DNA from 2 places in the Paenibacillus sp. P4_A9 genome. Region 2 is predicted to be linked to the other one. Evidence: riboswitches for the same ligand, from Rfam matches in the RefSeq annotation. Region 2 holds a riboswitch; the other holds the start of a gene.
What was found. Region 2 has a riboswitch for cobalamin ahead of metE (5-methyltetrahydropteroyltriglutamate--homocysteine S-methyltransferase). Riboswitches for the same ligand answer to the same signal wherever they lie in the genome.
Positions count from the first base shown of each region.

Region 1: another riboswitch for cobalamin. It lies ahead of AC1DVJ_RS00205 (ABC transporter substrate-binding protein); the one in region 2 lies ahead of metE (5-methyltetrahydropteroyltriglutamate--homocysteine S-methyltransferase).

Region 1 covers NZ_JBFUHL010000001.1:47,835-53,951, forward strand. Annotated here, with positions in the region: gene cobT (nicotinate-nucleotide--dimethylbenzimidazole phosphoribosyltransferase) at 1-608, opposite strand, end outside; gene AC1DVJ_RS00195 (heme ABC transporter ATP-binding protein) at 632-1,408, opposite strand; gene AC1DVJ_RS00200 (FecCD family ABC transporter permease) at 1,414-2,451, opposite strand; gene AC1DVJ_RS00205 (ABC transporter substrate-binding protein) at 2,451-3,476, opposite strand; cobalamin riboswitch at 3,636-3,788, opposite strand; gene AC1DVJ_RS00210 (hypothetical protein) at 3,821-4,348, opposite strand; gene AC1DVJ_RS00215 (aspartyl-phosphate phosphatase Spo0E family protein) at 4,409-4,675, opposite strand; gene AC1DVJ_RS00220 (aminotransferase class I/II-fold pyridoxal phosphate-dependent enzyme) at 4,757-5,959, opposite strand; gene AC1DVJ_RS00225 (Lrp/AsnC family transcriptional regulator) at 5,975-6,117, opposite strand, start outside.
Region 2 covers NZ_JBFUHL010000018.1:59,135-65,251, reverse strand. Annotated here, with positions in the region: gene clpX (ATP-dependent protease ATP-binding subunit ClpX) at 1-130, opposite strand, end outside; gene clpP (ATP-dependent Clp endopeptidase proteolytic subunit ClpP) at 143-733, opposite strand; gene tig (trigger factor) at 929-2,230, opposite strand; gene AC1DVJ_RS14510 (VHS/ENTH/ANTH domain-containing protein) at 2,342-3,253, opposite strand; tRNA gene AC1DVJ_RS14505 (tRNA-Arg) at 3,419-3,492, shown strand; cobalamin riboswitch at 3,725-3,923, shown strand; gene metE (5-methyltetrahydropteroyltriglutamate--homocysteine S-methyltransferase) at 4,188-6,117, shown strand, end outside.

The sequences.
Region 1 (6,117 bases), on a different contig from region 2:
GTTCCACGACCAACAGCAAGGCCAGCGTCTAACCCCGTCAACGCACACAAAATCGCTGCACTCGCGGTTGTATTGCCGATCCCCATTTCGCCTGTGGCGAAAAGTCGGTAGCCTTTTGCCACCAAATCGTCCACGATCTCGCTGCCTGCTTGTATCGCCTGAACCGTCTCCTCCAAGGAGAGAGCCGCTTCCTTCGCCATATTGCGTGTACCCATTCTTACTTTGCGAGAGACGAGATTCGGATGCTCCAAATCCGCATTGACCCCCATATCTACACACACCACATCAGCTCCGGCATGTCTAGCTAGTACATTAACAGCTGCCCCGCCATATAGGAAATTGAGCACCATTTGGGGTGTTACTGCTGCTGGGAAGGCACTGATGCCTTCCTCACAAACACCATGATCGCCTGCCATGACAATAACCGCTTTTTTCTCAAAAGTCGGCATGACTTCGCCTGTAATCCCTGCGACTTGGCGTGCGATATCCTCCAGCTTCCCTAAGCTTCCTTGCGGCTTCGTCAATTGGTTCAAATGATCATTAGCCTGAAGTGCCACCTCATGATGGATGGGCTCGATCGCGTTAATCAAGTTATGTAGTGTGTTCATTATCGTCATCCTCCGACCTTTCTTTATTTCCCAGGTTGTAACAAAATTTGCGGTACCTCACTCACAGGGTGCTTCAGGATAATCGGCTCTGTTCCATACACTTCTGCTATTTGTTCACTCGTAATGATTTCTTCAGGCGTTCCGATCGCGATGACCCGTCCCTCATGTACGATCATCAATCGTGTACAGTACTGCGCAGCCAAATTCAAGTCATGCAGCACAGCTATAACCGTAAGCTCCGACTCTTGCTGCCAGGAACGAATATAATCCATCATCTGTATTTGATAGCCGATGTCTAGAAAGGTGGTTGGTTCATCCAGCATAAGCAAGCTTGGTTGCTGTGCCATCACTTTGGCCAGCGCAACACGTTGACGCTCACCACCACTTAAACGCTCAATCGTTCGATCTACGAGTGCCTCTAGCTCAAGCTTAGTAATAATCGCATCTATGAGTCCATCCGCTTCCGTCCTATCGTCACCAAGCCAATTCTGGAACGGATAGCGTCCCATCTCGACAACTTCACGAACCGTGAAGCCAACGGGTGGCAAAGCATCTTGCTGAAGAACAGCAAGCCATTTGGCCAACTCTTTTCGAGAATAAGCAGATACCTTCTTCCCCTTTAAAAACACATTGCCATTCATGACAGGATCCATGCCGGAGAGGAGACGAAGCAAGGTTGATTTACCGCTGCCATTGGGTCCAATGATCCCAAAAAACTCGCCTCGTTCAACCCCAAAGCTAACATTATCCAACACTTGCTGCTCTCGAAAGCTCTGAAAAAGCTGCTCCACTTTAATCATCGTGATCAACCTCTTAACGTTTTCTTATCTTTATGGAGCAGATAGGCAAAAAATGGCGCCCCCAGAAACGCCGTTATAACCCCGAGAGGAATTTCCGTAGGACTAAGCAGCGTTCGAGCCAGGGTGTCTGCCCATAACACATAAATCCCACCGCCAATCGCGGATAAAGGAATGATTAATCGATAATCCGGACCCACTAGCAGTCGCACCAAGTGCGGCACGATCAGTCCTACGAAGCCGATAACTCCAGCCACGGATACAGCAGCAGCCGTTATCAATGTCGAAGCGATCAGTACGATCAACTTCGTGCGCTCCACATGAACGCCGAGATGGGCAGCTTGTCGCTCACCCAATGTAAGCAGGTTTAACGATCTCGCATAACTTAACAGAATCACAAGCCCGATCACGAGATAGGGTGCAATCATATACGTATATGACCATCCCCGCATCGCAAGACTGCCCATGAGCCAAAAAATAATTTCATTAATCGTTTGGTCTGAAATCGCAACCAAGAAGGACACGAACGCGCCTAGAAAGGCTTGCATCACAACGCCGGATAAAATCAACGTCTCCATCTTCAGCTTCCCTTCAATCATCGCCAGCTTTAAGACCAAGAACAGGGAAATAAGACCTGTCGCGAAAGCCACAATCGGGATCGACCATTGCCCGAACCAGGCGAATTGCAATCCGAAATAAATAAGAAAAGCAGCCCCGACAGAAGCTCCTGAAGATACGCCAAGCGAATAAGGATCAGCCAGTGGATTGCGCAGTACACCTTGAAATCCAGCGCCAGCAATAGAGAGTACAGCCCCAACTAGAATACCCAGCAGCACACGGGGAATTCTCACTTTATTAATAATTTGTTCAGAAGATTGCGGCCATTTCACCTCAATATGACTTCCAATCCAAGGAAGATGTTTCCCCAGAATCCCCACTATATGTGATATAGGAAGCTGAGCGGCGCCGATGGATAAACTCACCACAATAGAAAGAAGAAGGAGTATAACTCCTACTCCTCCCCCTAGCATTAATTTTCTTTTCATTATTTCACCAATTCAGGATAGATGCCTTTCGCTATTTCCAGTAGTCCTTCTGTCAATCTCGGACCTGGTCGGCTTACCAAGTTTTGATCGAGCCCAACCACACGTTTATTTTTCACGGCGTCTATGGCATCCCACCCACCGCGCGTACGAATAATTTCTTCCAACGGCTTCTTGCTCTTGAAGTCCGTAATCCCATTAGCGAATAAGATAACATTCGGATTCTGCTGAATGATCTTCTCCTCACTGATTTCATACCAGCCTGCTTTATCGGCAGCTACGTTAATTCCACCGGAGAGCGTGATCAATTCATCCATGAACACTCCGCTTCCCACAGTCCAGCCAGGTGCAAACTCGATGTACACTTTTTTCTTGTTCTCTGGCTTCACATCTTTCACGACATCGACAACCTTCTGACGATCCGCTTTCATTTTAGCAACAACTTTTTCCGCTTGCTCCTGATGATCCGTAATAAGTCCGAATGTTTGAATATTGTTAATAGCATCATCTAGCGTCTTAGGCTCTACTTTAAAAACATTAATGTTCATTGCACGAAGCTTTTCAACCGATTCTGGATTCATAGAAACACCTGTAACAACTAGATTCGCATTAGAAGCAATGACGGCCTCCGTGTTTGGTTTCGTGATGCTGCCCAGCTTTGGCTTCGATTTAACCGCTTCTGGATAATCATCAAAATCAGATACTCCCACGATATTCGCTTCTAGTCCAATCGCGAACAGCGCTTCTGTCTCTGATGGGGAAACCGAAGCAATTCGTTCTGGTGCTTTGTCGAACGTAAATTCTTTGCCAGTCGCATCCTTCACTATCAAAGGATATGTCGTTTTCTTCGCAATGGCAGGAACTGATGACGATGACGATGCCTTTGTTGTTGGAGCCTTCGTCCCATCACCGCCAAGCTTTGATGGATCCGTGATTTCAGTTTCCTTTTTAGCACACCCCGCTAGTGAGATCGCTGTTGCTACCGCTAATGTAAGAATAAGACCTTTTTTAAACCTACCATGTGTCATCGATGGAACCCTCTTCCTTTTTCATTAATTACTGATCCCATCCAACAAAAAAGTCTCCCTGTTCACTAGGAACGAGGGAGACGATAAATCGCGGTATTGAGCATCGAACTAATGCGTTCGCTGCTTCCTGATTTAACGCGATCCTTTTCCTCGAAGGATGTTGTATCGGCACCATAGGCAGGTAACCTGACTCTCCAACCATTCACATGGTTGAATTACAGTGGCGGGACCGTGCCGGATTTGAACCGGCTTCCCCTAAACTAATAACCTTCCATTTGGAAACTTATCAGAACCTATGGTTGCAAATTATAAGATCAAGCTATTTGTCGATTATAGACGTTCTCTTACTTTTGTGCAATGATTTTAAGAACTTTCAAAGCCTCGTCCATTTTCGGAGCATTCTGAGGAATGAACGCGTATAAACCTTTTCCCTCATAACCTTGCTCTTTCATCCATTTGTTTCCTGTGAGCGGAATACCATATAAATGCTTCTCCGCGGCTTTGCCTTCCTCTTTGATTTCGATAACCCCTTCAGGGTAATCCGCTGGATTAATCGTGTCATCTAGTGAAACGAATCCCGCTTGGTTACTCAAGCCTTTGAACTGTTCTTCTCCCAAGATGAAGATCCCGTTACCACCAGCAGCTAGCTCAACAATCATTTTTTCCATTGAAAAAATAGGGGAAGTATTCAGCTTCACAGTAGGTAATTCCCCTACCTTAGCTTTTAAGGAAACTTCCATCTTCTCCGCCGCTTCACTTGGAAAACCGTTAGGTCCCATAATAAATAGCGATACATCTGCTTTCGGCCCACCACAAGCGGTAAGTGTCAGCATCATTCCTAGCATTACAACGATTAGCCATTTCGCCTTCATGTATGTAATTCCCTCCGTCGTGTACTCTCTCTTATCGATAGTCGCCAGAAAAGTCGGTTTTCACCGACTTTTCTTTCCAGATGTCATGTATTCATTTATTTTGTGATCCAGCATCGTACTTAATTCAACAACTGCATCAGATGTCATTTCTCGACCTTCCATGACCATCTGTTCCATTTTTCGTCTCAACGTGTGAATCTCTTCTTCCAGTAAAGCTAGGGAATTTTGCTTCTTGGCATTTCTGGTCAGCCAATGCTGTCCGAACTCTTGCTCGCGAATTTGAAATTGCTTCTGAAAGTTAGTAAGCTGATATTCCATAAAAGCCATGCTCATCCCTCCTTACACTAAGAATACCAGTTTTCGTTCCCTATGAATATATGAATTTATTACAAAAATTTCTTGTAAAAGTTATAACTTTCTTAAAAATTTACCGATTCTCTCTAATGCTTCATTAAGCTGGGAGACACTATACGCATATGAACACCGCAGGAAGCCTTCTCCACCCAATCCAAATACATCACCAGGTACAGCAGCAACCTTACATTCGTAAAGGAGTCGTTGAGCAAATTCCTCAGAGGTTAATCCTGTAGCAACAATACTTGGGAATGCATAGAATGCGCCCTGTGGTTCATGGCATTCAAGTCCTACTTCTCGGAAGCCTTTGACAACCAATCGTCTCCGTTGATTATAGGATTCAATCATACGATCTTTCTCTTCAAGTCCATTCGTCAACGCTTCATGCGCTGCTACTTGACCCATGACAGGTGCACACATGACCGTATATTGGTGAATCTTGGTCATAGCTGAGATCAACTCACGGTGACCGCATGCATACCCCATCCGCCAGCCTGTCATTGCAAAAGCCTTGGAGAACCCGCTAACAAGAATCGTCCGATCCTGCATCCCTGGAACCGCGGCGAAACTCACATGCTTCTGACCGTATGTCAACTCTGCATAAATTTCATCGGAAATGACAATCAGATCATGTTCTTCGACAACTTTGGCAATCGGCAGCCAGTCCTCATAAGTCATAATGCCGCCAGTTGGATTGCTTGGGTAGCACAGAATTAAAATTTTGGAACGTGGCGTAATCGCATCACGAAGCGCCTTTTCCGTAAGCTTAAACTGATCCTTCGCGAATGTTTCGATACCGACTGGCACACCGCCGCTAATGGCCGTGATTGGCGAATAGGAAATATAACAAGGCTCTGGAATTAGAATTTCATCCCCGGGTGTAATCAGTGAGCGCAATGCTAGATCGATCGCTTCACTGCCGCCAACGGTTACGAGCACCTCATTCGACGGTTCATATTTAACTTTAAATGATGTATACAAATAGTTCGCAATCGCTTCGCGGAGTTCAGGAATACCGGAGTTTGGCGTATATTTCGTTCTACCGCGCTCCAAGGAATGAACAGCAGCCTCACGAACGTGCCAAGGTGTGGAGAAATCCGGTTCACCGACACCCAGTGAGATGATATCCTCTTTACTATTGCTTACGAGATCAAAAAACTTCCGAATGCCGGACGGCTTCATGTCACGTACAGCAGGAGCGAGGTAGTCCTGCATGGATTTTTTACTGGATTGAATCGTGGTCTCATCCTTGATCATGGCGCTACCTCTTCCTTACGGCGAAACAAGCATCCGATGATCATCTTCCTGATCTTCGAAAATAATGCCGTCTTGTTTGTATTTTTTCAAAATAAAATTCGTTTTCGTAGAAAGAACCCGGTCTATCGGTGAGAGCTTATTCGATACGAAAGAAGCAA
Region 2 (6,117 bases):
CCGTACAAAGCTCTATGCATTCATCACAAATGTAAACTCCCGGTCCGGCAACAAGTTTGCGCACTTGGTCCTGGGATTTTCCACAAAAGGAACATTTGAGTTGGCCTTTTTCATCGTTAAATTTAAACATGGGATCACTCCTTTATTTCAAGTCGTTTCGAGTGATAACCTCGTCGATTAACCCATATGCCTTCGCTTCATCAGCGCTCATAAAGTTATCTCGGTCGGTGTCTCTTTCGATCTTTTCAAGCGGCTGTCCCGTTCGGTCCACGTAAATCTGGTTGAGTTTATTCTTGGTCTTGATAATCCAATCCGCATGGATTTTGATATCGGTTGCTTGACCTCTAACACCGCCGAGCGGTTGGTGAATCATTACTTCTGCATTCGGCAGCGCGTATCGCTTACCTTTGGCTCCTGCCGTCAAAAGCAAAGAACCCATACTTGCGGCCATACCTACACAAATCGTAGATACATCCGGTTTAATAAACTGCATGGTATCAAAGATACCCATTCCAGCCGTAACAGACCCACCAGGTGAGTTGATATATAAGTGTATATCTTTTTCAGGGTCCTGGGCGGATAAAAAGAGCAGCTGGGCAATGACCAAATTAGCCACATCGTCATCAATAGCGGTCCCGATGAAGATTATGCGGTCCTTAAGTAAACGCGAGTAGATATCGTAGGAACGCTCCCCACGAGCCTCTTGTTCTACAACCATAGGAATAAGACTCATTGTACCAACTCCTTTTGCGGCAATCGCCATGTTCTCTCATTTGAGATTCATTTACAGTTTAACACGATTGGGCAACAATGTCATTTTTCTGAAATCAGCTATGTAAGCGGTAATACGTATGTACTAAGGAGTTTAGACGTAAATTAGGGTAAAAGAAAGGCACGTTGCTTGCGTACGTGCCTTTACTTACCTTATTTACACGGCTGCGGAAACATGCTTGCTATTTTGAAGCAAGTAATCAACCGTTTTTCTGATAACTAGATCGTTGCTAAGACCTTCAAGAGATCCGTTTGAAGCGAACAGCTCACGAAGCTCAGCTGTTGATTTTTGGTATGACGCTGCATATTTCTCAAGTTCCACGTCAACTTCTTCATCGGATACTGTGATTTTTTCTGCAGCTGCGATAGCTTCAAGAACAAGGTTGTTACGAACACGCTTGTCAGCATCTTCTTTCATTTGTTCTTTCAACGCGCTCTCGTTTTGACCGGAGAACTGGTAGTAGATCTCAAGCGTCATGCCTTGGGAGCGAAGACGTCTTTCGAATTCTTTAACCATGATATCAAGCTCAGATTCAATCATCGAACCTGGAATTTCAACTTCTGCGTTAGCAGCAGCTTTCTCAACAACAGCTGTTTCTAGAGCAGCTTCGGAATCTTTCGCTTTACGCTCTTGCATACGTTTTTGAAGCTCTTCTTTGTACTCGACAAGTGTATCGAACTCACTTACGTCTTTTGCGAACTCATCATCAAGCTCAGGCAGGTTTTTGCGTTTGATGTCGTGAAGTTTCACTTTAAACACAGCAGCTTTGCCTTTCAGATCTTCGGAATGGTAGTTTTCAGGGAAGCTGACGTTAACGTCTTTCTCTTCGCCTTTACCAAGACCTACGAGTTGCTCTTCAAAACCTGGGATGAAAGAGTTGGATCCAAGCTCAAGGGAATACTTCTCCGCTTTACCGCCTTCGAATGCTACTTCATCAACGAATCCTTCGAAATCGATGATAACTACGTCGCCGTTAGCAGCTTGTCCTTCTTCAAGAACAACCAATTCAGCGTGACGTTGTTGCAAACGTGTAAGCTCTTCATTCAATTCATCTTCAGAAACCACAGCGTTAACTGCTTCTACTTCGATTCCTTTGTAATCGCCAAGCGTTACTTCAGGCTTCACAGTTACTTTCGCTTTGAATTTCATAACTTGACCTTTACCAAATTGCTCAACGTCTACTTCAGGGCGATCAACAGGCTCGATTTTAACCTCTTCAATCGCTTCAACGTAAACTTCTGGTAAGATGATGTCGATCGCATCTTGGTACAAGCTCTCAACGCCAAATTTAGCTTCAAAGATTGAACGTGGCACTTTCCCTTTACGGAATCCTGGAACATTCACTTTCGCTGATACCTTTTTAAATGCCTTATCCAAAGCATCTGCAACGCGCTCTGCCCCAACTTCAACTTCAAGAACGCCAACGTTCTTCTCTATTTTTTCCCAACTTGCTTTCATTTTATGCCTTCCCCTCCAAAAATGTATCATGACAATATATTTTTCACGTTAAGCTCATTATAACCATTCTATTATACCATATAACATTTTCATTTCAAGCGAGCTTTGTTCTTAGCTAGGATCTGGGCTAAATTGCTTAACAAATGCGGTAAGCACGTTGTGCGCCCTCTTCCATTGCAACGTCATCTCATCCACAATTCCATAGGTCTCTAACAACTCATCGCGATCAACCGTACCAAACAATTTGTCTTGCAAAATCGCATGCAGCGCGGAGGCCCACACGTCTACCGCACTTTCTTCTGTCCTTAGTAACTCAGAGTATATCGAAGTTCCATATGCATAGGCAAGAAACTCCTGCCAAGTCTGGGTAGCAAAGTAGACAAAGTCAGGCTGGCTTATTTCACTAATGTCCCCGACTCTGCGAATCATATCACGAATTCGTAATGGAAAATCCTCCGCTGTTAGCGGCGTCTCTTCGATTTCGACGAGAACGGTTTTACCATTTTTGGGAAACTCGATATAACCATGCTCCCCCATCTGTTTTAGCGTCTGAAGGGCTTTGAATTGAAGATGAGGGTGTCTTGCCCTTTCGCAAAGCCAGGTTTTCACGTACTGGCTCACCTCAGGTTGTTCGATATAAGCAAGCTGCTCCAAGGCACTAACTTGATCTTCTAACGTACCCTCTTGGAGCATCGTTTGAAGTTTGCGAACAAATACACCATCATCCGAAGCTGCCTTCTCATGAATGTATTGCCGCAATAAAGCGGATTCTTCCTCGGAATCCTCTTCTTCTGTTTCTGTTGATGGAAACATCGTTTCCGGAAACATGGTGAGCAACCAGTGGCGCAGGGCTTCCCATTGATCAGACTTATCGGCATCGACATTGGGAAATTGCAAAAGAAAAGTAAGCATCTCTAGTGCTTCTCTATATTGCTCGGAGCGTAACAGCTTCGTTAGCTCGTCTTCATAGAACTGCACTGTTTTAGGAAAAAGAATGACATTATCCAAATTAGGGTCTGACATAGGGATCACCTCTGTTCGTGGTCTCGCTTGTGCCAGTTTACTCCATCGCCCAAATGATTGCAAAAATAAATATTAAACGAAGTGTTGACTTCCTACAAAACGATATGATATTATAACTCTTGCTTCGCCAAACGGATTATGTCCAGGCGGTAAGAAGTGACATGGGTCTCAGTAGCTCAGCTGGATAGAGCACACGCCTTCTAAGCGTGCGGTCGGGGGTTCGAATCCCTCCTGGGACGTTGCAGTAAGAGGAAAGACCGCGAGAAATCGCGGTCTTTTTTTGTATTCAATCATGCAAATCAAGCGGCTACGCCGCCAAGGTAGGGACGAATTCTGAAGTTAGTCGATTTATTCGACTAACTCCATCTGCAGGGCGCCCGCCCTACACAAATCCGCTTGAAACAAAGCGGATTTGTGCTATAAAAACAAAGTCTTTGCATACTCAAAGATTTCATGTATAGTATTCATCAATTGCATATTGTGGGAATAGGTGCTCTTGTTTAGCCAATAAACGAGAGCTTAAAAGGGAAGTTCGGTGCAATACCGACGCGGTCCCGCCACTGTAACAGAGGAGTCGACGCCACCGGTGCCACTGATCGAAAGATCGGGAAGGCGAGCGTTTGACGAGGATTCTGGAGCCAGGAGACCTGCCTAATTCTGACAGCACTGTTTTACCTACGGGAGATAGGGAGGTGTTAGAGATCGTAAACACTGTATACACATACACAGGGTATCTTTAACCTTTTTTATTAAGGTTAGAGATGCCCTTTTTTTAACCACATAAGAAAGTATAAGTTTTCGGCTCTCGAAAACTGCTTTCTTATTGGCGATAAAACCTACATCTAAACGCGGTCGCTCATCAATGAACGGCCTCGATAGAGGTTTTCTCATTTTCCGGGATTCGTAAACAAGAAAAATTGAGGAGGATTACCCCATGTGTGCATTGATAAGCAGTAATTTAGGATATCCAAGAATTGGCGAGAACCGCGAGTGGAAGAAAGCGTTAGAGGCCTTTTGGGCCGGCAAGCTAGACGAGCACGAGTTTACAAAGCAAATCGAAGACATCCGTCTAAATAACCTGCGCCTGCATCAGCAAAAAGGCATTGACCTTATACCTGTCGGTGACTTCAGCCTTTATGATCACGTGCTGGACACATCCACGATGTTCGGACTTGTTCCTAAGCGTTTCCCCTATGAAGGCGGCGAAGTTCCACTTGCCACTTACTACGCGATGGCTCGCGGCAGCCAAGGGGCTACAGCTTGTGAAATGACCAAATGGTTCAACACCAATTATCATTACATCGTTCCTGAATTACAGGACGCACAGCCTGCACTTACGATCAACAAGCCGCTAGAGGCCTATAGGGAAGCTAAACAAAAGCTGGGTATTCAAGGCAAGCCTGTGGTTTTAGGCCTTTTCACTTTCCTTAAGCTAGCTAAGGGGTATAAAACAGAAGAAATCGATGGCCTAATCGAGTTGTTTCTACCGCTCTATTCACGTATTTTGACGGAGCTGGCAGAGGAAGGTGTGGAATGGGTACAGATTGATGAGCCAATTCTCGTGCAGTCTTTAAGCTCAACAGATTTAGGACGTATAAAGCATATCTACGCGACGCTAAAGGCAGCTGCGCCGTCACTAAAAATCATCATTCAAACGTATTTCGATGCCGTTGATCATTACCAGGATCTTATTTCGCTTCCCGTTCATGGGATTGGATTTGATTTTATCCATGGATATGAGTTGAACTGGCGTCATCTCCAGACACATGGGTTCCCAGCGGATAAAGTACTTGGCGTTGGTATTGTGGATGGACGCAATATTTGGCAGACGGATTTGAGCAAGCAGCTTGATTTCCTTGCTCACCTTGAAGCAATCGTTCCTTATGAGCGCATGCTGCTGCAGCCTTCATCCAGCCTGCTTCATGTTCCTGTTTCAACTCGTAAAGAAAGTAAGCTTGAGCCTGTATTGCGGGATGCTCTAGCATTTGCGGAAGAAAAGCTGACTGAACTTTCGATCTTGACCAGAGCTGTTCAACACGGCCAAGATTTCATTCAATTGGAATTAGACATCAACCAAAAGGCGATCGCGAAGCTTAATGCTTCCTCCTATCGGAATAAAGCTATAGTCCAGCAAGCGATTGCGAATATCGGGCTACAGCGCTCTGATAGAAATAGCAGCTTCTTAACACGCAGAGGTCTTCAAGCAGCAAAATGGCAGCTTCCATTCCTGCCAACTACGACGATTGGATCATTTCCACAAACGGCCGAGGTCCGTAACGCTCGTAAAAATTGGCGCAGCGGCGAATGGAAGCCTGAGCAATATGAGTCGTTCATTCAAGATCAGATTACGGAATGGATTAAGCTGCAAGAAGAGCTTGGACTAGATGTGCTTGTACACGGGGAATTCGAGCGTACGGATATGGTTGAGTTTTTCGGCGAAAAACTGGATGGCTTTGCTTTTACCTCGAACGGCTGGGTTCAGTCCTATGGTTCTCGCTGCGTGAAACCGCCAGTTATTTTTGGCGATGTGGAATTCGTCCAAGAGATGACGGTCAAAGAGACGAAGTTCGCCCAATCGCTTACTAAGAAACCGGTTAAGGGCATGTTGACAGGTCCGATCACGATTCTTAACTGGTCATTCGTGAGAAGTGATATTTCCCGTGAACAGGTTGCTTACCAAATCGCGCTAGCTCTGCGCGAAGAAGTTGAAGCACTTGAAAAAGCGGGTATTGAGATGATCCAAGTAGATGAGCCTGCGTTGCGAGAAGGTTTACCTTTGAAAAAAAGAGACTGGCAAGCTTATCTCGACTGGGCTGTACTCGCCTTCCGTTTGTCCACAGCAACAGTCGGTGATGAGACGCAAA